DNA from 2 places in the Stenotrophomonas sp. 2201_Sma genome. Region 2 is predicted to be linked to the other one. Evidence: riboswitches for the same ligand, from Rfam matches in the RefSeq annotation. Region 2 holds a riboswitch; the other holds the start of a gene.

Region 1 (11,635 bases), 230 kb from region 2:
GGCCTCGACCTTCAGGCCCACGTGCTCCTGGGTACGCCAATCCTTCATCGCAGTTCCTCTTCGGTGTTGAGCAGGTGACGGGCAACGATCACCCGCATGATCTCGTTGGTCCCTTCCAGGATCTGGTGCACGCGGCAGTCACGCAGCAGGCGTTCGATCGGGTATTCGCGGATGTAGCCGTAGCCGCCGTGGATCTGCAGCGCTTCGTTGCAGACAGTGAAACCGGCATCGGTGGCGAAGCGCTTGGCCATTGCGCACCACACGTTGGCGTCGCTGGCGCCGGCATCGAGCTTGCGCGCGGCGGTATGCACCATCTGCCGGGCGGCCACCAGCTGGGTGACCATGTCGGCCAGCTTGAACTGCAGTGCCTGGAACTCGGCCAGCGCCTTGCCGAACTGGCGACGCTCGCCCATGTAGCGGCGTGCGGCATCCAGCGCGCCCTGCGCGGCACCCAGCGAACAGGCGGCGATGTTGATGCGGCCGCCATCGAGTCCCTTCATCGCCAGCTTGAAGCCACCGCCTTCCTCTCCCAGAAGGTGGCTGACCGGCACGCGGACGTTCTCGAAGGTGATGCCACGGGTGGGCTGGCTGTTCCAGCCCATCTTCTCTTCCTTGCGGCCGAAGCTGATGCCCGGCAGGTCCGACGGCACCGCGATGGCGCTGACGCCGCCGGCACCGGCACCGCCGGTGCGCGCCATCACCACCAGCAGTTCGGTGGCGCCGGCGCCGGAGATGAAGGCCTTGGCGCCGTTCAGCACGAAGTGGTCGCCATCGCGCACGGCGGTGGTTTTCAGCGAGGCGGCATCGGAACCGGCGCCCGGTTCGGTCAGGCAGTACGAGGCCAGCTTGATACCCGCCGCCAGATCGTTGCCCCACGCGTCGCGCAGTGCCGGCTGACCCCACTTGGACACCATCCACGAGGCCATGTTGTGGATACTGATGTAGGCCGCGGTCGAGGGATCGACGCTGGCGAGCTCCTCGATGACGACGGCGGCGTCCAGCCGGCTCAGGCCGCTGCCGCCCACTTCCGGGTCCATGTACAGACCGCAGAAGCCCAGTTCACCGGCCTTGGCGATCGCCTCGCGCGGAAAGATGCCCTCCGCATCCCATCGCGCGGCGTGCGGCGCCAGTTCGGCCAGTGCGAAGTCGCGGGCGGCCTCGCGGTAGGCCTGCTGCGCTTCTTCCAGTTCCGTCGTCATCGAGTGGCTCATGGCTGCTCCTGCCGTTACTTCAGGCTGATCGTGGTGTTGACGCCGTGGCTCAGCGTCTCGTCATCGAACCAGCGCGCGGTGACGGTCTTGGTCTGGGTGTAGAACAGCACCACCTGCTTGCCGTACGGGCCCAGGTCACCCAGCTTGGAGGCGCGCGAACCGGTGAAGGAGAACAGCGGCACCGGCACCGGGATCGGCACGTTGATGCCGACCTGGCCGACGTCGATGTCTTCCTGGAACCTGCGCGCGGCGGCGCCGGACTGGGTGAACAGTGCGGTGCCGTTGCCGTTCGGGTTGCTGTTGACCATCGCGATGGCGTCTTCCAGCGTTTCCGCTTCCAGGATCACCAGCACCGGCCCGAAGATTTCTTCCTGGTAGATGCGCATGTCGGTGGTGACACCGGCAAAGATGGTCGGGCCGACGAAGTTGCCCTTCTCGAAGCCATCGACCTGCGGATTGCGGCCGTCGAGCACCAGCTGCGCGCCCTGCTCCACGCCCGAGGCGATCAGGCCTTCCACGCGCTCGCGCGCGCTGCAGGAAATCACCGGGCCGACATCGGTACCGGACACGGTGCCACCGCTGACCTTCAGGGTCTTGGCCTTGGCCACCAGATCCTGCACCCAGCCGCGCGCTTCACCCACCAGCACCAGCGTAGAGGCCGCCATGCAGCGCTGGCCGGCGGCACCGAAGGCGGCACCGACCATCGCATTGAGGGTCTGCTCCTTGTTGGCATCCGGCAGCACCACGGCGTGGTTCTTGGCGCCCATCATGCACTGCACGCGCTTGCCGGCCAGCGACGCACGGTTGTACACGTGGGTACCCACGCGGGTGGAACCCACGAAGGAGACCGCCTTGATGTCCGGGTGGTCGCAGATCGCGTTGACCACTTCCTCGCCACCGTGGACCACATTCAGCACGCCCTTCGGAATGCCGGCTTCCAGCGCCAGTTCAACCAGGCGCATGGTGACCATCGGGTCCTGCTCGGACGGCTTGAGAATGAAGGTGTTGCCGGTGGCGATGGCCATCGGGAACATCCACAGCGGAATCATCGCCGGGAAGTTGAACGGGGTGATGCCGGCGCACACGCCCAGCGGCTGCATGATCGTGTAGGTATCCACGCCATTGGCCACGTTGTTGGCCAGCTCGCCCAGCTGCAGGTTGCCGATGGCGGCGGCGTGCTCGACCACTTCCAGGCCGCGGAACACATCGCCTTCGGCATCCGGCAGGGTCTTGCCCTGTTCGGCGGTGAGGATGTGCGCCAGCTCGCTCATGTTCTCGCGGATCAGCTGCTGGTACTTCAGGAAGATGCGCGCGCGGGTGCCGATCGGGGTCTTGCGCCAGGTCTTGAACGCTTCCTTGGCGGCGGCCACGGCAGCGTCCACTTCAGCGGTGGTGGCGAACGGGACCTGGGCCAGCACGTCCTGGGTGGCCGGGTTGATCACGTCCTGCCAGTGGGAGGTCGCCGATTCGACGAACTGGCCATCGATCAGCATGCGGATACGGGGCGCTGCAACAGTCATGACGACATCCAGGGGTGCGAAAGATGCTTGGCATTATTCACAGCCGCCGCCTCGATTTCCGGCCTGAATCCGCTTAATCTGGCCAACACCCCTCACGATTCCTGTTAATTCTGTGAATCTGCCGTCCTCACAGCGCCAGCTGGGCCTGCGCCTGCTGCGCCTGCGCGAGCAGCGCGGCTACAGCCAGATCGACCTGGCCCGCGCCCTGGGCCTGTCTGCCAGCTACCTGAACCAGATCGAGCGCAACAAGCGCCCGTTGACGCCCGCCGTGCAGAAGAAGCTGGGGGAGGTGTTGGGCGACGTTTCCGCCCTGTTCGACGAGGATGAACCCGCGGCATTGCAGGAATCATTGGCCGAAACCCTGCGGGACCTGGGGCTGGCCGACGTCAGTGCCACCGAGCTGCGGGCACTGGCCGGCAACCTGCCGCAGGTGAGCCGGGCGCTGCTGGACCTGCATCGCCGCCACCTGGCGTTGCGGGAACATGCCGCCGCACTGGAGTTCCAGCTGGGCGAACCCGGTGCCGGCAGCACCCTGCCGGCGGGCGACCAGGTGCGCGAGTTCTTCAACCGCATGCACAACCACATCCCAGAGCTGGATGAGCTGGCCGAGCGGTTGTTTGCCGAATGGGGACTGTCGCCGGGGCACGTCGCCCCGCGCCTGCGCCAGTTGCTGGCCGATCGCCACGGCGTGCTGGTGGAAGTGACTGCCTTGCAGGCCGGGCGCGAGAAGCGCCACTACGATGCCGGTGCCCGCCGGCTGTGGCTGCCGGACTACCTGGAGCCGGGCCAGCAGGCCTTCCAGATGGCCGCCGAACTGGCACTGCATGGCTACCTGCCGCAGATCGATGCGGTGATTGCCCGCGCCGGATTCAGCGACGAGGCGCGCATCGCGCAGGCGCGCATCGGCCTGTCGAACTATTTCGCCGGGGCCCTGGTAATGCCCTACCTGCGCTTCCTGCGTGCGGCCGAAGCCAGCAGCTACGACATCGAGCTGCTGGCGCACCAGTTCGGTGTCGGCTTCGAAGCAGTCTGCCACCGGCTGAGCACGCTGGCCCGCCGCAGCGCGCCCGGCCTGCCGTTCTTCTTCATCCGTGTGGACCGCGCCGGCAACGTCTCCAAGCGTCACTCGGCCACCGACTTCCACTTCTCGCAGGTGGGTGGCTCATGCCCGCTGTGGATCGTCTACGAGGCGTTCAACCAGCCCGGCCGCATCCTGACCCAGACCGCGCGCATGCCCGATGGGCGGCGCCACTTCTGGCTGGCCCGGCAGGTCAGCAGCGGCCCGGTTGGTCACGGCCAACCACGCAAGACCTTCGCAGTGGCGCTGGGCTGCGACCTGCAGCATGCCGAGCGGCTGGTGTATTCGCTGGGGCTGGATGTGCAGAGCCCCGGCAATTCGGTGTCGATCGGCCCGGGTTGCCGGGTGTGCCCGCGCGAGGACTGCATGCAGCGCGCGTTCGCGCAGCTGCCGGGGCGATAGGGTTGGCTCGGCAGGGCTGCGCCCTGCACCTGCACAGGCCGAAGCAACGGCAACGGCAAAAGCTGGCATTCCGTGGGATGGCGGGGCGGGTCCGGTTGCGGGGGACGGCGCAAGTACGTCCATGTAGCCTCGGTCGCGCCATCCATGGCGCTCACGCCCCCGCAACCGGACCCACCCCGCCTTCGACAGATCTCCGCAAGCTGTCAGAACGACGCATTGCCCTGGTGGGTGTCGACCTTGGTCGACACGGTTGAATCCTGGCGATGAGCCACCGCAGGGATCAGATCGTGCCGACCAAGGTCGGCACCCGCCGGAACAGTTCAATCGGCTGCGGCAGCGGTCAGTAGATCGGCGTCACCTTCATCTGCGGCAGCGGCCGTGGTGCGCCGTCGGTGAGGTCCGGGCCGAGATCCTCCCAGCTGCGGCCCTGCTCCACCATCAGCCCCCACAACTGCTGTGACGCCAGCCGCTTGTCCTCCGAGCCCAGCTTGTACGACGGCGGCGACGGCACGCCGGCAGCCACCATCGTGTACGCCGCCCGATAGGCCAGCACCTGCTGCGCGGGATCGTCGGTACGCGCCACTTCCAGCGTGTAACGCTGGTAGGCCGAGGCCAGGTTGCGCCAGCGGATCCAGTAGTGATTCTCGAAGGAGAACGCGCAGAAGCGTGCACCGGCCAGGCTGCCCTTGTCGGCGATGCGGGTCAGCACCTCCTGCGGCATGTCCAGGTTCATGCCGCCCTCGTCTCCCTGCAGGGTCACGTGCACGATGCGGTCGCGATAGCCCGGAGCACGCGCCTGCAGCAGGTCGCGCCAGTTCTGCATGGTTGCCACCACCGCGAACAGGAAACGGCCGAGCTCGCCGGCGGCCACCGGTGCGGCGATGGACTGGTAGGTGCGTTGCCAGCCATGACGGTTTTCGCTGGGCAGGAACACCGATCGCTCCAGCGCCTGCCGTGCATTGCCGCCGGAGCTGACCTCCTCCGCATGCTGCGGATAGACCAGGTTGATGGCGAAGGTCGGCCAGCGCGGAAGCGCCGCGTCGAACAGATGGATCGGGAAGTTGCTGCTGATGCCCCCATCGGAGAACCAGCAGATCCGGAAGGCGGTGATCACCGGGCCGCAGGCCTGGCCGGCACTGGTCAGCCCCTCCATGCTGTCGGCCACGTTGTGTTCCGGATCGGAGGCGGTCGCTCCAGGCTCGCAGCGGCGCTCGCGGCGCGAGGGCTCATGCAGCGGCACTGCGCTGATCAGCAACGGGAAACTCAGGCTCATCCGCGTTGCCACCAGTACCGGCAGCTGCGGCCCCTGCGGCAGGCGGTAATAGAGTCGTCCATCCACGCCCAGCGGCGGACCCGCATGGTTGACCAGCCACTGCACCACGCTGGCCGGGAACAGCTGGTCGAACTCTTCGCGCAGGAACCAGAACTGCGCGCCGCCCAGCGGCAGCGTGCGGGGTTCGTTGTGCGATACGCAGGTGGTGATCATCTGCAGGGTGATGGCATGCGGGCTGTCCGGCTCGTCGGCATAGCGCGGCGCATCGTGCAGGTCGGCAAAGGTGAGCGGCACATCGGCCGGCTTGCCTGACAGCTGCTGCAGGCAGCCGTGCAACCATTCCGTCAGCGCCGGCCGGCGCGCGTCGCTGCCGAGGCCGCTGCACAGGCCCAGCAGATTGCGTCGTGCCACCCGCGCGACCCGCAGCGCGGCCCCGGCCACGCCAGCGCCGTAGGCGCACAGCAGGGACGGCAGCAAGGTTGCCGCCACTCCACTCCAGCCGCCGCCCCACGCGCCCAGCGCGAGCAGCAATGCCAGCGACACCAGCACTTCCAGCGGCGCGATCTGGAACACGGCGATGGCCAGGCACAGCAGCTTGCGGGGCCAGCCTGCATTGCCGGTCAGCACCACCAGCAGCCGATAGGCTGCACGCGCGCCGCGCGCCGGCTGGAACAGACCGTAGATGAACCCGCGCCGCGACAGCTGCGCCGACACCGCCGACAATCCACCGTACCCGGCATCGCCGGGCAGCGGCTCGCCCGCCTGCTGGCGGCGATCACCATAGGCCGCCGCCGCCGCCACCGCGGCGGCGATGGCGCCTGCCGAGGTGCCACCGATGCTCTTGAAGCGATACTCGCGCGCCAGCGCCAGTACCGCATTGGGGTACACGATGCCGCTGGTGATGCCACCTTTCATGACCAGATCGCAGTACTTCGCCGCCACACGTCACCTCCCGTCCGTCGGTTGCCAGTATCGCAAGCCGGCCTCTCACTGCCTGAGAAAGGCGCCACATCCCGGTGGTGTGATCCCGGGCCTTGACCATTGCTGCCAACCGGCCTACCTTGTGCACGCCGAAGGTATTCATCTCTTCATGCGAATGAAGGGATGAATTTAAACGGGAATCCGGTGAAGGCGCTTCGCGCGCCCATTCCGGAGCTGCCCCGCAGCGGTGAATGGAAACGAATCCTGCCAATAGCACTGGGCTCGCGCCTGGGAAGCGGCAGGTAGTAGGTGGGCTGCGGCCCGCGTCCAACAGCCCGAATACCGGCCCCGGCCGGGGGACACGACCGTCCCCTGACTCGACCTGGAATCTCCGCGGGGAGGTTGCCGGGGCCGTCGTCGTCCTGCGCCTGCAGGGTGCGCGGCCACGTGCGTCCTTTTCACGGCATCCGGTTCGCCCGCGGGGGCGAAGGTCGCTGGCAAGACGCCCGTGGGCCGGCAACGGCACGCGTCGTCCTGCGGTTCCTTCGTTCCTCAATGCCGATATGCAATGAGGACACGCTGCAATGACCACTGTTACCAACCTGGGCTTTCCCCGCATCGGCGCCAAGCGCGAACTGAAGCGGGCGCTCGAACGCCACTGGGCCGGCGAGGACGACGCCGCCACCCTGCAGGCCACCGCCGCGGCGCTGCGTGCCCGGCACTGGCAGCTGCAGATCGAGGCCGGCGTCGATGTACCGCCGAGCAACGACTTCAGCCTGTACGACCAGGTGCTCGACACCGCATGGCTGTTCGATGCCATTCCCGAACGCTACCGCGAACTGGCCGCGCACGATCCACTGGCCGCCTACTTCGCCACGGCCCGTGGCCTGCAGCGCGATGGCATCGACCTGCGCGCGCTGGAGATGACCAAGTGGTTCGACACCAACTATCACTATCTGGTGCCGGAACTGCACGCGGGCCAGGCCTTCGCCCTGCGCGGTGACAAGCCGCTGGCCGAGTTCAACGAGGCCAGGGCGCTGGGCATCCACACCCGTCCGGTGCTGCTGGGGCCGGTGAGCTTCCTGCTGCTGTCCAAGACCACCGACGGCAGCGCCGCACTGGACCTGCTGGATGCCCTGCTGCCGGCCTATGTGCAGCTGCTCGGCCAGCTGGCCGACGCCGGTGCGGATTGGGTGCAGCTGGATGAGCCGCTGCTGGTGCAGGATCTCGACGCCGATGCGCAGGCAGCCTATGAGCGCGCCTATGCCCGGTTGGCCACGGCACGGCGTCCGAAACTGCTGGTCGCGACCTATTTCGGTGCGCTCGAGGACAACCTGGCGTTGGCCACCGGCCTGCCGGTGGACGGACTGCACGTGGACCTGGTGCGCGCGCCGGAGCAGCTGGACGCCGTGTTGAAGGCGCTGCCGGCCGAGCGCGTGCTGTCGGCCGGCCTGGTCAACGGCCGCAACATCTGGCGCACCCATCTGGACAACGCACTGATCCTGGCCCGGTTTGCCCAGGTGGACCGCGGCGCCGACCGGCTCTGGCTGGCACCGTCCTGTTCCCTGCTGCACACGCCCGTGGATCTTGCGCTGGAAAAGAAGCTTGATGACGAACTGAAGGGCTGGCTGGCGTTCTCCCGGCAGAAGCTTCAGGAACTGCGCCTGCTGGCCGACGCGCTCGATGGCAGGGCGGATGCGGAAGCAGGCCTGGCTGCCAACCGCGCTGCGCTGGAGGGGCGTCGTCGCTCGCCACGCGTACACAACCCGGCCGTGGCCGCACGCCTGGCCGCGCTGACCGTTGCCGATGCGCAGCGGCACACCGCCTACCCGCAGCGCCGCGCAGCGCAGCATGCGGCGCTGCAGCTGCCGCTGCTGCCCACCACCACGATCGGTTCCTTCCCGCAGACGCTGGAGGTGCGCGAGGCACGGGCCCGGCACAAGTCCGGCAAGCTGGGCCTGGCCGAGTACGAGGCCTTCCTGGAACAGCAGACCGCGCATGCGGTACGCGTGCAGGAAGCGCTGGGCCTGGACGTGCTGGTCCACGGCGAGTTCGAGCGCAACGACATGGTCGAGTACTTCGGCGAGCAGCTGGAAGGCTTCGCCTTCACCGGCAACGGCTGGGTGCAGAGCTATGGCTCGCGCTGCGTCAAACCGCCGGTGATCTTCGGCGACGTCAGCCGCCCGCAGCCGATGACGGTGCGCTGGTCCAGTTACGCGCAATCGCTCACCGACAAGCCGATGAAGGGCATGCTGACCGGTCCGGTGACGGTACTGCAGTGGTCGTTCGTGCGCGACGACCAGGAACGCGATGTGACCTGCCGGCAGATCGCGCTGGCCCTGCGGGACGAAGTGCAGGACCTGGAAGCAGCCGGCATCGGCGTGATCCAGGTGGACGAGCCGGCCATCCGCGAGGGGTTGCCGTTGCGCCGTGCTCACTGGCGCGCCTACCTGGACTGGGCGGTGGAATCGTTCCGCATCAGTACCAGCGGCGTGCGCGATGCCACCCAGATCCACACCCACATGTGCTATTCGGAGTTCAACGACATCATCCACTCGGTGGCGGCAATGGACGCGGACGTGATCTCGATCGAGACCTCGCGCTCGCGCATGGAACTGCTGGATGCCTTCGTGAAGTTCAACTATCCCAACGAGATCGGCCCGGGCGTGTATGACATCCACTCCCCGCGCGTGCCGGACAAGGCGGAGATGGTGGACCTGCTGCGCAAGGCGCTGGCCGTGCTGAAGCCGGAGCAGCTGTGGGTCAACCCGGACTGCGGGCTGAAGACCCGCGGATGGCCGGAAACCCGCGCTGCACTGCAGGCACTGGTTGCCGCCGCAGTGGAACTGCGTGCCGAGCACGCTGACGCCCGCGTCGCCTGACCTGTCTCTCCACCCTGATGCACGGGCCGCCGCCGTTGCCGGCGGTCCGTGCGGTACCTGATGATGACCGAGCTCCAACGCCCCACCCTGTCCCTGCCCGCCGACGGCAAGCGCCTGCTGCTGCATTCGTGCTGTGCGCCCTGCTCCGGCGAAGTGATGGAGGCGATCACCGCCTCCGGGATCGACTACGCGATCTTCTTCTACAACCCCAACATCCATCCGGTGAAGGAATACGAGCTTCGCAAGCAGGAGAACATCCGCTTCGCCGAGCAGCATGGCATCCCCTTCATCGACTGCGACTACGACACCGACAACTGGTTCAGCCGCGCGCGCGGCATGGAGAACGAACCCGAGCGCGGCATCCGCTGCACGATGTGCTTTGACATGCGCTTCGAGCGCACGGCGCTGTACGCGCATGAGCACGGCTACGACACCATCAGCTCGTCGCTGGGCATCTCGCGCTGGAAGAACATGGCGCAGATCAATGACTGCGGCATCCGCGCCGCGGCGCGCTACGAGGGCCTGCAGTACTGGGATTACAACTGGCGCAAGGGCGGTGGTGCCAGCCGCATGATCGAGATCAGCAAGCGCGAGCGGTTCTACCAGCAGGAGTACTGTGGCTGCGTGTACTCGCTGCGCGATGCCAACCGGCACCGCCGGGAGACCGGCCGCGAGCGGATCCGGATCGGGCTGCTGTATTACGGCCAGGACAACGAAACGCCGCAGGGCGATTGACGTGTGGCGAGGGGGCGGCCACGCTGGTCGCCTCTTCCGCCGCGCTGGAACGTCCATGCCCACCCTGCCCGCCACTGTCGCCCTGCTGGTGATCGATCTGCAGCCGGACTTCATGCCCGGTGGCGCGCTGGCCTGTGACCGCGGCGATGCGTTGGTCGCGCCGATCGCGCAGCTGCTGGCGCAGCGCCGCTACCGCACCGTAGTGGCCACCCAGGACTGGCATCCCGCGGACCATGCTTCGTTCGCCAGCCAGCACCCCGGCCATCGTCCGTTCGAAACGATCCTGCTGCATGCGCAACCGCAGACCCTGTGGCCGGACCACTGCGTGCAGGGCAGCGCCGGTGCCGCCCTGCATCCGCAGGTGGACTGGAACATGGCCGACCTGATCCTGCGCAAGGGCACCCGCCAGCAGGTGGATTCCTACAGCGCCTTCCGCGAGAACCACGGCCCCGATGGCGGGCGCCCCGCCACCGGCCTGGCCGGCTGGCTGCATGAGCGCGGCATCGACGAGGTGCACGTCTGTGGCCTGGCCCGCGACTACTGCGTGCTGTGGAGCGCGCAGGACGCAGCCACGTCCGGCTTCAGGGTGAAATTCCTCTGGGACCTGACCCGGCCGGTGACCGAGGCCAACGACGGGATGGTGCGCGAAGCACTGGGCACTGCGGGGATTGGGATCCTCTGACGCACGTCCGGCCGGGCAGGTATCAGCGGAACACCACCGTGCGGTGCCCGTTGAGCAGGATGCGGTGCTCCACATGGCGGCGCACGGCACGCGCCAGCACCTGCGATTCGGTATCGCTGCCCAGGCGTACCAGGTCGCGCGGCGTCATCGCATGATCGACCCGGGCCACGTCCTGTTCGATGATCGGACCTTCGTCCAGATCCTCGGTGACATAGTGCGCGGTGGCGCCGATGATCTTGACCCCGCGCGCGTGCGCCTGGTGATAGGGCTGCGCGCCCTTGAAGCTGGGCAGGAAGCTGTGATGGATGTTGATCGCCCGGCCGGCCAGCGCGCGGCACAGGGTGGGTGAAAGAATCTGCATGTAGCGCGCCAGCACCACCAGGTCGATACGCTCGTGTTCGACCAGATCGATGATCTGCTGCTCCTGCACCGCACGCGTATCCGCGTTCACCGGCAGATGGTGGAACGGCACGCCGTAGGACGCAGCCAGCGGTGCGAAATCGGCATGGTTGGACACCACTGCCGCGATATCCACTTTCAGCTGCCCGCTGTGCGCGCGGAACAGCAGGTCATTCAGGCAGTGGCCCTGCTTGCTGACCAGCACCAGCAGGCGCGCACGACGCCGACCGTCCTGCAGCTGCCAGTCCATGCCGAACTCGCGGGCCAGTGCCGCCATGGACGCATGTACCGTGTCCAGGGGCAGGCTGGCGTCGCGGTCGAAATGCACGCGCAGGAAGAAGCGGCCGCTTTCCTCGTCGCCGAACTGCTGGGCGTCGAGAATGTTGCAGCCATGATCGAACAACAGGCCCGACACGCGGTAGACGATGCCGGTACGGTCGGGGCAGGACAGGGTGAGGATGGAATCGGGTCGCATCCTGCAAGTGTAGGGCAGCACCCCGCCCGCGTGATCCATTGTCACCGATGCAACGAA
Region 2 (11,635 bases):
GGCCTGCTCGATGCGGTACCCGGCGCGCAGCCTTCCGCTCCACCGATGATGATGATGGGCCCGGCCACTGCAGGCAGCGAGGCACCGCTGCCGGTGGAAGGCACGCTGCCCGCCCTGGACGGCGCCACCGGCTGGCTCAACAGCCCACCGCTGGACGCCGCCCAGCTGCGCGGCAAGGTGGTGCTGATCGACTTCTGGACCTATTCCTGCATCAACTGCCTGCGTGCGATGCCGTTCGTGCACGAGTGGCAGCGGCGCTACCGCGATCACGGCCTGGTGGTGATCGGTGTGCACACCCCCGAGTTCGCCTTCGAACGCGACCCGCGCAACGTCATGAAGGCCGTGCAGCAGTTGAAGGTCGACTATCCCGTCGCGCTGGACAACCAGTACGCGATCTGGCGTGCGTTCAACAACCGCTACTGGCCCGCGCACTACTTCGTCGATGCGCAGGGCAACATCCGCGGCCATCAGTTCGGCGAGGGCAACTATGCGCGTTCGGAGCAGGTGATCCGCCGCCTGCTGGCCGAAGCCGGCCAGACCCGGCTGCCACCGCCGGCCGATCCGGCCGCAGCGGACCTGAAGGGCGTGGCCGCGCAGGCGGACATGGGCAACCTGCGCTCGCCGGAGACCTACCTGGGGCATGCGCGCGCCGAGCAGTTCGCCTCGCCAGGCGGGCAACGTGCGGACACGGCATTCGACTACGCGCTGCCACCCGCGCTGGCGCTGAACCAGTGGGGCCTGTCCGGCCGCTGGATCATCGACGACGAGGCGGCACGGCTGCAGCAGCCCGGAGGACGCATCGCCTTCCAGTTCCATGCCCGCGATCTGCATCTGGTGCTCGCGCCACGCCAGGACGGCACGCCGGTGCGCTTCCGCGTCTGGCTGGATGGTCGGCCGTTGCCCGCGGCCGACGCCGGCAGCGACGTTGGCAGCGATGGCAGCGGCGTGATCGACGAACACCGTCTGTACCAGCTGGTGCGCCAGCGCGGCGCCGTCGCGCCACACCGCTTCGAGATCGAATTCCTCGATGCCGGCGCCCAGGCCTACGCCTTCACCTTCGGTTGATCCGGGAGGACACGATGAAGATTTCGTTCGAACAGGGGATCGCCGCCGGCATTGCCGGGCTGGTCGCTACCGCATTGATTGCCGGGGTACTGCTGGTTGATCACGGTGCCATCGCCGCGCCGCTCGAGCGCAGCGCACAGGTGCAGGTGTTGCCTGCGCCCGCCGGTGAAGCCGCATTCCGCGATGACGGCACGCACGCCAGCGTAGTGTTTGCCGGCGGCTGCTTCTGGGGCGTGCAGGGCGTGTTCCAGCACGTCAAGGGCGTGAGCAACGCAGTCTCGGGCTACGTCGGCGGCAGCGCGGCGGATGCGCGCTATGAGCGTGTCAGCAGCGGACGCACCGGCCACGCCGAGGCGGTGAAGGTCGACTACGACCCGCGCCAGGTGAGCTACGGCCAGCTGATGCAGGTGTTCTTCTCGGTGGTGCATGACCCGACCCAGCTCGACCGGCAAGGCCCGGACCATGGCAGCCAGTACCGCTCGGCGATCTTCGTCGATGACCCGCGCCAGCAGGCGGCCAGCCGTGCCTACATCACCCAGCTGGGCCAGGCCGGAAGCTATCGCGCGCCCATCGTCACCCAGGTGGGGAGCGGCCAGCGCTTCTATCCGGCCGAGAGCTACCACCAGAACTACATGAGCAACTATCCGCAGGCGGCCTACATCCGCTACTACGATGCTCCGAAGCTGGCAGCACTGGGCAGGCAGTTCCCTGCCCTGTATCGCCGGGATCCGGTGCTGGTGCCGATGCGTTGACTGCATGGTGCGCCAGCCCATGCAAAAAAAAGGGGCGCGCGGCCATCCAGCCGCGCGCCCTTGAAATATCGGCGGGCACCGATCAGGCCCTGCCGACGAGGACATGCTAGGCTCGGAATCCTCATGGGTACAGCACCAGATGCGGCCGGAACCGATGGATACAGATCAACGCAGCAGCGCGTCCGCTCCTCGCTACCAGCGGCTGTCCGATGAGCTGGCCGAGGCCATCCAGGGAGGGCGCCTGCCGGTCGGCAGCCGCCTGCCATCGCTGCGGCAGATGGCAGCACAGCGTCAGCTCAGCCTCAATACGGTGATCGCCGCCTACCGCCAGCTGGAAGACGCCGGCCTGGTGGTTCCGCGGCCAAAGGCAGGTTTCGAAGTGGCGCCGCGACTGTCAGTGCCGCAACGGTCGCTGCGCGATGCGCCGTCGGCCCCCACCGCGCCGTTGCAGCAGGTGCTGATGGCACGCGTGCTGGAGGCGCAACGCCGTTCCGGGGTGATCGACCTCGCCTTCGCCGGGCCACGCGGGCGCCAGTTCTATCCTGGCGCCCAGCTGGCCCGGCACACCGCCCAGGTATTGCGCCACGGCCAGCAGACGGTCGAAACCTACGCACGCCCCAATGGCTCGCCGCGGCTGCTGGCGCAGATCGTGCGGCGCGGCCCGCGCATGGGCCTGCACACGCACAGCGATCGCCTGCTGCTGACCCACGGTGCGATGGAGGCGCTGCAGCTGGCACTGCGTGCGGTGACCCAGCCCGGCGATTCAGTGGGTATCGAAGCACCGTCGTACTTCAACCTGTATCCGCTGCTGGCCAACCTGGGCCTGCAGGCCATCGAACTGCCGACGCATCCGCAACAGGGCCTGGACGTCGATGCGTTGGAGGCGATGCTGGAGCACACACCGCTGGCCGCGCTGGTGCTGATGCCGACCGTGCACAATCCATTGGGCTGCACCATGCCGGTGGCGGCCAAGCAGCGTCTGGCCGAGCTGGTCAACGCGCGGCAGCTGCCGCTGATCGAGGATGCCGTGTACGCGGAACTGCAGTTCTGCGAGCCACCTGCGCCGCTGCTGAAGGCCTTTGACCGCGACGGCTGGGTGATGGTGGTCGGCGGTTTCTCGAAGACGCTGGCCCCGGACTATCGCATCGGCTGGCTCGACGGCGGGCGCTTCGCTGAACGCATCGCCCTGCTGAAGTTCCAGTCCACGGGCGGCGAGCCGCAGTTGCTGGGTGATGCCGTGGCCGCGTACCTGGAAGGGAGCGGATACGAACATCACCTGAACCGCATGCGGCGCCTGTATCGCGAGCAGGTGGGACGGCTGCGCCAGCTGGTGGCCGAGCATTTCCCGCCCGGCACACGCGCTACGGAACCACAGGGCGGCTTCCTGCTGTGGCTGGAACTGCCGGGCGTGGACACCCGCGCACTGTTCGAGCGGGCGCTGGAAGAGGGCATCGTGTTCATGCCGGGCCAGGTGTATTCGCGCGGTCCGCGCTACCGGCATTGCCTGCGGCTGTCGTGCTGCCAGACCTTCGACGCACGTTTCATCGCCGCCGTGGAGCGCCTGGGAGCGCTCGCGCGGGAGCTCGCGGCCGGTTGATCGCAACCGGTCGCAGGCTCTGCTCTACAGGAACTCAGCCATCATGCAGGTGCATGGCCAGCGCGTGAGCATCGGCGCCCGGCAGGTGCGGCAGCCGTCCCCAGCATGGCATCGGCAACCGCTGCACCAGCGTCGCCACGTTCTCGTCCTGGCGCTGCATGGCCGGATCGATGTGATTGCCGATCCAGCCCAGGCACTCCACGCCGCTGGCCTGCAACGCCTGCGCGGTCAATCTCGCGTGGTTGACGCAGCCCAGCCGCAGGCCGACCACCAGCACGATCGGCAGACGCAGTGCACGCACGATGTCGAGCTGGTCCAGGTGGATGGAGACCGGCGCCAGCCATCCCCCTACGCCTTCCACCACCACCACGTCGGCGGTGGCACGCAGGCGCTCGAACGCGGCGACGATCGGTGCCAGGGCGATGTCCACCCCGTCCTCGGCGGCCGCCAGCTCGGGGGCGATCGGCTGCCGCAGGGCATAGGGATTCACGTCGACGTAGTCCGGCACCGGCCGACTGGCTGCCTGCAGCGCCAGCGCATCCTCGTTGCGCAGGCCCTGCCCCAGATCCTGACTGCCACTGGCCACCGGTTTCATTCCGACCGCTCGCAGGCCACGCCGGCGCAGGGCGTGCAGCAGCGCGGTGCTGGCCGCCGTCTTGCCGATCTCGGTATCGGTGCCGGTGACGAACAGCGCGGATGGCAGGGCAGCGGGCAACGGCATCGAAGGCTCCAGCGGGGCAACAGAGCGTGCATTATCGCTGGCCCGGCACGCTTGCTAGACTGCGGTCATGTTCGCCAACGCCTCGCTCACCGGCAGCAAGCCGGAACAATACGCCCAGCTGCTTGAACAGGCCCGTGGCCTGGTCCATGGAGAGTCTGACCGCATCGCCAACGCGGCCAATCTCTCGGCGCTGGTCTTCCACGCCCTGCCCGACCTGAACTGGGTGGGTTTCTATCTCTACGATGGCCAGGAGCTGGTGGTCGGCCCGTTCCAGGGGCTGCCGGCCTGCGTGCGCATTCCGCTGGACAAGGGCGTGTGTGGTGCCGCGGCCCGCCAGCGCGTGACCCAGCGCGTCGACGATGTCGATGCCTTTCCGGGCCACATCGCCTGCGACTCGGCCTCCCGCTCGGAACTGGTCGTTCCGCTGCTGCGCGGCGATGAACTGATCGGAGTCTTCGACATCGACAGCCCGAAGACCGGTCGCTTCGATGCCGATGACCAGGCCGGACTGGAAGCCATCGCGCGCGTGTTCGTCGAGGCGTTGGGATGAGTGCGCCGAAGCTGCGCAACATCGGTCCGAAAAGTGCGGCATGGCTGCGCCAGGTCGGTCTGCGCAGCCGTGACGATCTGGCCGCCGTCGGCGCGGTGGGTGCCTTCGTCAAGGTCAAGCGCGCCGGCTTCAAGCCCAGCCTGAACCTGCTCTACTCGCTGGAAGGCGCCCTGCTGGACTGCCATTGGCAGGAACTGGGCGAGCCGCAGCGCGAGGCGCTGGTGCAGGACTACGAAGCGCGCATCGCCGCGCACCCGCTGAAGGCGGCCGGCCCGGCCTCGGGGCCGGTGCACGAGCAGCGATTCGACGCAGACGACGACGCAGAAGAAAACGTGGCCGGAAGCGCCGACGAGGACTGATCGGCGCCGGCCGGATCAGGGCTGCTGCAACTCCAGCAGCTCGCCCACCAGGCCTGCCTCGCCACGCTCCAGCCTGACCCGCAGGCGCGTACCGTGGTCGATGCGCAGCGCCCAGCACAGCGACATCGGCAGGCCGCAGACCTGTGACAGCACCATGCGCAGCGGGCCACCGTGGCTGACCACGACGGTCGGCAGCGGGTCGTCATCGTCGAGCAGGCGGTCGAGCGCACGCGCGATGCGCCGCTCGAAGTGCCCCCAGCTTTCGCCGTTGGGCGGCGGATACGCATGCGGATCAGCATGGAATGCCGCCAGCGCCTGCTCCGGCAGGTCGAACAGTGCCTGCCCGTCCCAGTCGCCGAAGTCGAGTTCTTCCCACTCCTCGTCCGCATCCACGTCCAGCCCGCGCGGGGTGGCCAGCGCCATCGCTGTGTGCAGTGACCGCAGGCGGGGCGAGCTGATCACCCGCTCCCAGGGCTGCGTGGCGTAGGCCTCCACCAGTTCCTGTGGCAGGCGGGCCAGCTGCGGTGGATCGCTGCGGCCATCGAGGTACTCGTCGCGACCGTTGCCGGCGTGGCGGACCAGGTCGAGGATCATGCATGCGTCCTGTGCAGGCAACGCGGGGACAGCGGAAAACGGGCGGACATCGGCAACGGCACCACGGGATCAAGCAGCAATTCTAGTGGCTGGGGATCATCAGCTCCACAGACATTGCCGCATATGCGCCGCACCGGGCATGCCGATGCCGTAGACTGCGCGCACTTCCAGGTGACCTGCGGCATGGCCGGCAGGTTGAAACGGGAAGCCGGTGACGCGTGAACCCACGCCATGCCGGCGCTGCCCCCGCAACGGTAAGCACGTCAGTTCCAGGCAAGACCGCCACTGTGCCAACAGCATGGGAAGGCGCCTGGACGGTGGCCTCGCGCCGCCTGGCGGCAAGCCCGGAGACCGGCCCGGAAGCCTCAGGTCGCGATGCGGTGGGCATGGCGCTGGATGTCCGCAGCACTGCCTGCGGCATCGGCGCTTGCCTGCCTCCGCGGCTCCTCCCCTTCGCCACGCGGGCGTGCGTGGCACCTGGAGTCCCCCGATGAAGCTGCAGTCCCGATTGCTTTCCCTGGCCGTATTGGCCGCCCTGCCCGCGTTGGCCCAGGCCGATGATGGCGCCCGCGCGCTCGATCCCATCCTGGTCACGGCCACCCGCACCCCCATCGCCCTGCAGGACAGCATCGCGCCTGCGCAGGTGATCGACCGGACGCAGATCGAGTCCAGCCAGGCCACTTCGCTGCAGGACCTGCTGCGTGGCCGCGCCGGCATCAACCTCACCAACGCCGGCGGCCTGGGCAAGCAGAGCTCGCTGTTCCTGCGCGGCACCAACTCCGGCCACACGGTGGTGCTGGTCGACGGCGTGCGCATCAACAGCGCCGATCTCGGCCTGGCGATGATCCAGGACCTGCCGCTGGCGCAGATCGAACGCGTGGAGATCGTGCGCGGCCCGCAGTCCAGCCTGTATGGCGCCGACGCCATCGGCGGTGTGATCCAGATCTTCACCCGCCGCAACCAGGGCGACTTCGCGCCACATCTGCAGCTGGGCGGTGGCAGCAATGGCCTGCGTGAGGCCAGCGGCGGCATCGGTGGCAGCAGCGAACGCGGCTGGTTCGGCGCCGACATCGCCTACCAGCATTCCGATGGCATCGACGCCTGCCGGGGCTCGGCCACGCTGTTCACCGGCTGCTTCGCCGACGAACCCGACCGCGACGGCTACCGCAACCTCTCCAAGAGCCTGCGCGGCGGCTACAACTTCAACGAGCAGTGGACGGTGGAGGGCAGCGCGCTGCGCGCCGACGGCCAGAACCACTACGACGGCTACTACAACTACTCCGAGACGCGCCAGCAGGTACTGTCCGGCAAGGTCCGCTACACGCCGGCCGAACGGCTGGTGCTGACCGCCAACGTCGGTCGCAGTGACAACGAATCGGACAACGTCGGCGCGGACGACGTGCATGGCAGCGCGCAGACGCATCGTGACAGCGCGTCGCTGCAGGGCGACTTCGGCGTGGCCGAAGGCCAGCTGCTGAGTGCCGGTGTGGACTGGAGTGAGGACAACCTGGGCGGCAGCAGTGCCGGCTATCGTGTCGACAGCCGTCGCAACACCGGTGTGTTCGTGCAGTACCAGGGGCGCTTCGGCCGGCACCAGTTGCAGGCCAGCGCGCGCAACGATGACAACGAGCAGTTCGGCAACCATGCCACCGGCAGCGTCGGCTGGGCGATGGAGCTGGATCACGGCCTGCGCATCAACGCCAGCTACGGCACGGCCTTCAAGGCACCCACCTTCAGCGACCTGTATGACCCGTGGAGTGGCGTGCCGACGCTGGATCCTGAGAAGTCGAAGAGCGCCAACCTGGGCCTTTCGCAGCAGGGCCAGGGCTGGCGCTGGGGCCTGGATGTGTACGAGACCCGCATCGATGACCTGATCACCTACGATGCAGCCACCTTCAGGATGCAGCAGGTGGAGAAGGCGCGCATCCGCGGTGCCGAACTGACCGGCGGTGTCGTGCTGGCCGGTTTCGACATCGCTGCACAGCTGAGCTACACCGACCCGCGCAACCGCACGAACGGCAGCAGCCAGTTCGACAACTGGCTGCCGCGCCGTGCACAGCAGACGGCACGGCTGGATGTGGATCGCCGTTTCGGCGCATTCCGTGCCGGCCTGACCGTACAGGGTGCGGGCAAGCGCTATGACGATGCCGCCAACACGGTGAAGGTCGGCGGCTATGGCACGCTGGATCTGCGCGCCGAGTACGCGCTCACGCCCTCGTGGTCGCTGCTGGCCCGGGCAACCAATGTGTTCGACCGCAGGTACGAGACCGTGGCGTGGTTCAACCAGCCGGGCCGCGAGTATCAGCTGAGCGTGCGCTACCAGCCGAAATGAGCAGGCGCGCCGGGCGCAGGCCCGGCGCTATACCGGGATGCGCGCGGCCAGGCCCGGCAGTTCGCGCAGATCGTCGATCACCGCCACCGCAGCTGCGGTGGCCAGGTCCAGGCCACGCGGATAACCGTAGCGCACCAGCACGATCGGCATTCCCGCGTCTTCCGCCGCGCGGTAGTCGGTCAACGAATCACCCACCATCAGGCATGCATCCACCGGCACGCCGAAGTGTGCCGCGATGTGCCGCAGTGGTTCGCCGCTGGGCTTGCGCTGCGGCAGCGAATCGCCGCCCAGCACCAGCGCGAACGCATCGCCGATGCCCAGATGCTGCAGCAGCAGCGGCACCAGCGCTGCAGGCTTGTTGGTGCAGATGGCCAGCGGCACAGCGCGTTCCCGCAGCTGCGCCAATGCTTCGGCCACACCGTCGAACAGGCGTGGGCTGCGCAGCAGGCACTCACGGTAATGCACCATGAACACCGGCATGACCTCGGCCAGATCGACCTGCCGCCCTGCGGCATGCACGGCCTGCTCGACCAACCGGCGGACACCGTCGCCAATCCAGCCCAGCACGGTGGCTTCCGGCACACGGGCCAGGCCGATGTCCTCCAGCGTGCGGTTCAGGGCTTCGGCGATATCGGCGGCGCTGTCGACCAGCGTGCCATCGAGGTCGAATACGACCAGCGGATAGGGATACGACACGCAACGCACCTGTACGACGTGGGGCCGCTCATTGTATGCCGTGTGCGCATCGCACCGGGATGTCATGCAGGTTCCACACGCGCCGGTCGCCAGTCCAGATCCTGGAAGGCCGGGCTGGCGAAACACTCGCCCAGGAAGTCGAGGAACCGCCGCATGATCGCCGACTGCTGGCGACGCGATGCGTACACCGCATGAATGCCCAGCTCGTCCAGGGTATACGCCGGCAGCAGTTCCACCAGCTCGCCACTGCGCAGCAACGGCGCCACCTGGTAGGTGGGCAGCATCGCAATGCCGGCGCTGGCGCGAACGGCTTCCAGCAGCAATGACGCTTCGTTGGCGCTGATGTTGCCGCCCACCGCCACCGACTGCGAACGTCCGTCGCGGTGCAGGTGCCACAGGCTCTTGCCCACGTAGTGATGGGTCAGGCAGTTGTGTGCGGCCAGATGTTCCGGGGCGGTCGGCGTGCCGCGCACCTCCAGGTAACCGGGCGTGGCGCACAGCACCGAGCGGCATGTGGCCAGACGTCGCGCGATCAGGCTGGGGTCGATCTGCCGGGCGATGCGTACCGCCAGATCCACCCGCTCCTCGACCAGATTCACCGTGCGATCGACCAGCAGCAGTTCGATGCGCGCCGCCGGATGACGCTTGACGAAGTCGGCGACGGCGCGCGCCAGATGGCTCTGCCCGAACGAGACACTGGCGGTCACCCGCAGCGTGCCATGCGGCTCGGGATCGTCGCTGGCCAGTTCGCCCTGCAGCGCCTCGCCGATCTCCAGCATCTGCCGGAAGCGCGCCAGCGCCGCCTCCCCCGGGCCGGTTAGGCTGACCCGGCGCGTGGTCCGGTGCAGCAGGCGCGCCCCCAGCCACGCCTCCACCTCGGCGAGGTAACGGGTGACCATCGCCCGCGACATGTCCAGCACCTCAGCGGCGGCCGTGAGGCTGCCGCGCTCGGCCACCTCGATGAATACGGTCATGGCGGTCAGTCGATCCATCTGCTCGATTCATGCAACAAACAAGCGCGTTATACGCTGTTTTTCGGACAATTACAGCGTCCTACAGTGGCCCCGTCGTCTTCCCCTCCCCTTGCTTATGGAGTTCGCCATGAAAATCGCCCTCGTCGGTGCCACCGGCAACATCGGCCGCCAGATCGCGCGCCACGCGCTGGCCGCCGGCCACGAATTGACCCTGATCGTGCGCAGCACGCAGGACCTGCCGGCGGAGCTGGCCGGGGCCCATCCGGTGATCGCCGCGCTGGATGATCCCGACGCGCTGGCCGCGGCCATCGCCGGCCACGACGTGCTGGCCAGCGCCTACGGGCCACGTCCGGGCGATGACATCAGCCGCGTCGGCGAAGTGGCCGGACAGCTGGCAGCCGCGGCACGCAAGGCCGGGGTGCCGCGCCTGGTCGTGGTCGGCGGTGCCGGCAGCCTGGAAGTGGCACCGGGTGTCCAGCTGGTCGATACACCGGATTTCCCGGAGGCATACAAGCCTTATGCGCTGGCCCACCGCGAAGCACTCAAGCGCCTGCAGACGGTAGACGACCTCGACTGGACCTTCTTCTCGCCGGCCGCGGAAATCGGACCGGGCGAAGAGCGTGGCCAGTACCGCGTGCAGGCCAAGGCCTTCCTCGCCGACGCCAGCGGCCACAGCCGCATCAGCTACGCCGACTATGGCGCTGCCTTCGTGGCGGAACTGGAGGCGCATGCCTACCCGAAGCAGATCATCACTGCGGCGTACTGATCGACCTACATGCCGGGCATGGCCCGGCGCTGCACAAGGAGTTCCGCATGCGTTCCGTTGCCCTGCTGCTTCCGCTTGCACTGGTCACCAGCTTCGCCAGCGCCCCGCTGCTGGCCGCGCCGGCTGCCCCGGCGCCGGCCACGGCGGCGAAATCACAGTTGCACCTGCAGTACTTCCATCCTGGCCCGCAGGCGATGTTCTCCGTGTCATCGGTGCTGATCGAAGGCCGCCACGATGCGATCCTGGTCGACGCGCAGTTCGCGGCCAGCGACGCGCGCAGGCTCGTCGAGCTGATCCGTGCCAGCGGCAAGCAGCTGACCACGATCTACATCAGCCATGGCGATCCGGATTACTACTTCGGCCTGGCCACGCTGCAGGACGCCTTCCCGCACGCACGCATCGTCGCCACGGCGCAGACCGTGGCCCACATCCAGCAGACCCACGCCGGCAAGCGTGCCTACTGGGGCCCGAAGATGGGGGCCGACGCACCGGCGCGCATCGTTGTGCCGCAGGTGCTGGAGGGCGACGCGCTGCTGCTGGAAGGGCAGCGCCTGCCCTTGATCGGACTCGATGGCCCCACGCCGGACCGCAGCGTGCTGTGGGTGCCTTCACTGCGCGCGATCGTCGGTGGCATCCCCGTGGTCGCCGGCGAGCATGTGTGGATGGCCGACACGCAGACCCCGAAGTCGCATGCCGACTGGCTGCAGACCCTGCAGCGACTGCAGGCACTGAAGCCGCAGGTGGTGGTACCGGGCCATTACGCGCAAGGGGCGGCGCTGGACGCCAGTGCGCTGCGCTTCACCGCCGGGTACATCCGTGCGTTCGACGCGGAAGCGGCCAAAGCGAAGGACAGCCAGGCGCTGGTGAAGGCGATGCAGGCGCGTTACCCGCGGCTGGAGGGCGTGGAGTCGCTGCAGCTGAGCGCGAAGGTGGCCAAGGGCGAAATGCAGTGGCCGTGAGGCAGGACCGCGGTCAGGGGCGGTGCGGATCGTTCGACGCCTGCTCGAACAGCTCCCCCTGCACCACCGGTTCCTTGTCGCGGAAACCGCCCAGGCCGACGCCCACCAGGCGATAGCGCGTGTCGGCCGGCAGGTCCACGCGCGCGCGCAGCGCCAGCGCGGCATCGCGCAGCTCCTCCATCGATTCCGGCGGGCGGTCCGGGGTGAAGCTGCGGGTAAGGATGCGGAACTGCGCCGTCTTCAGCTTCAGCACCACGGTGTGGCCCACGC

Evidence for each region. A riboswitch is a leader RNA that binds a small molecule or an ion and turns the genes downstream of it on or off. The one in region 2 is predicted to bind cobalamin.
Region 1: it holds a riboswitch for cobalamin, as region 2 does, so the genes downstream of both, metE (5-methyltetrahydropteroyltriglutamate--homocysteine S-methyltransferase) here and btuB (TonB-dependent vitamin B12 receptor) in region 2, are expected to answer to the same signal.

The regions. Positions count from the first base shown of each region.
Region 1 is NZ_CM151329.1:304,884-316,518, reverse strand. It holds gene ACZLIF_RS01360 (enoyl-CoA hydratase) at 1-48, opposite strand, end outside; gene ACZLIF_RS01355 (acyl-CoA dehydrogenase family protein) at 45-1,199, opposite strand; gene ACZLIF_RS01350 (CoA-acylating methylmalonate-semialdehyde dehydrogenase) at 1,226-2,731, opposite strand; gene ACZLIF_RS01345 (helix-turn-helix domain-containing protein) at 2,850-4,211, shown strand; gene ACZLIF_RS01340 (patatin-like phospholipase family protein) at 4,552-6,399, opposite strand; cobalamin riboswitch at 6,541-6,770, shown strand; gene metE (5-methyltetrahydropteroyltriglutamate--homocysteine S-methyltransferase) at 6,990-9,287, shown strand; gene ACZLIF_RS01330 (epoxyqueuosine reductase QueH) at 9,348-10,022, shown strand; gene pncA (bifunctional nicotinamidase/pyrazinamidase) at 10,078-10,704, shown strand; gene purU (formyltetrahydrofolate deformylase) at 10,727-11,578, opposite strand.
Region 2 is NZ_CM151329.1:530,388-542,022, reverse strand. It holds gene ACZLIF_RS02490 (cytochrome c biogenesis protein DipZ) at 1-1,065, shown strand, start outside; gene msrA (peptide-methionine (S)-S-oxide reductase MsrA) at 1,080-1,817, shown strand; gene ACZLIF_RS02480 (aminotransferase-like domain-containing protein) at 1,972-3,414, shown strand; gene bioD (dethiobiotin synthase) at 3,449-4,135, opposite strand; gene ACZLIF_RS02470 (GAF domain-containing protein) at 4,203-4,685, shown strand; gene ACZLIF_RS02465 (TfoX/Sxy family protein) at 4,682-5,044, shown strand; gene ACZLIF_RS02460 (histidine phosphatase family protein) at 5,060-5,638, opposite strand; cobalamin riboswitch at 5,791-6,012, shown strand; gene btuB (TonB-dependent vitamin B12 receptor) at 6,129-7,970, shown strand; gene gph (phosphoglycolate phosphatase) at 7,998-8,666, opposite strand; gene ACZLIF_RS02445 (LysR family transcriptional regulator) at 8,729-9,658, opposite strand; gene ACZLIF_RS02440 (NAD(P)-dependent oxidoreductase) at 9,768-10,406, shown strand; gene ACZLIF_RS02435 (MBL fold metallo-hydrolase) at 10,454-11,365, shown strand; gene dinB (DNA polymerase IV) at 11,379-11,635, opposite strand, start outside.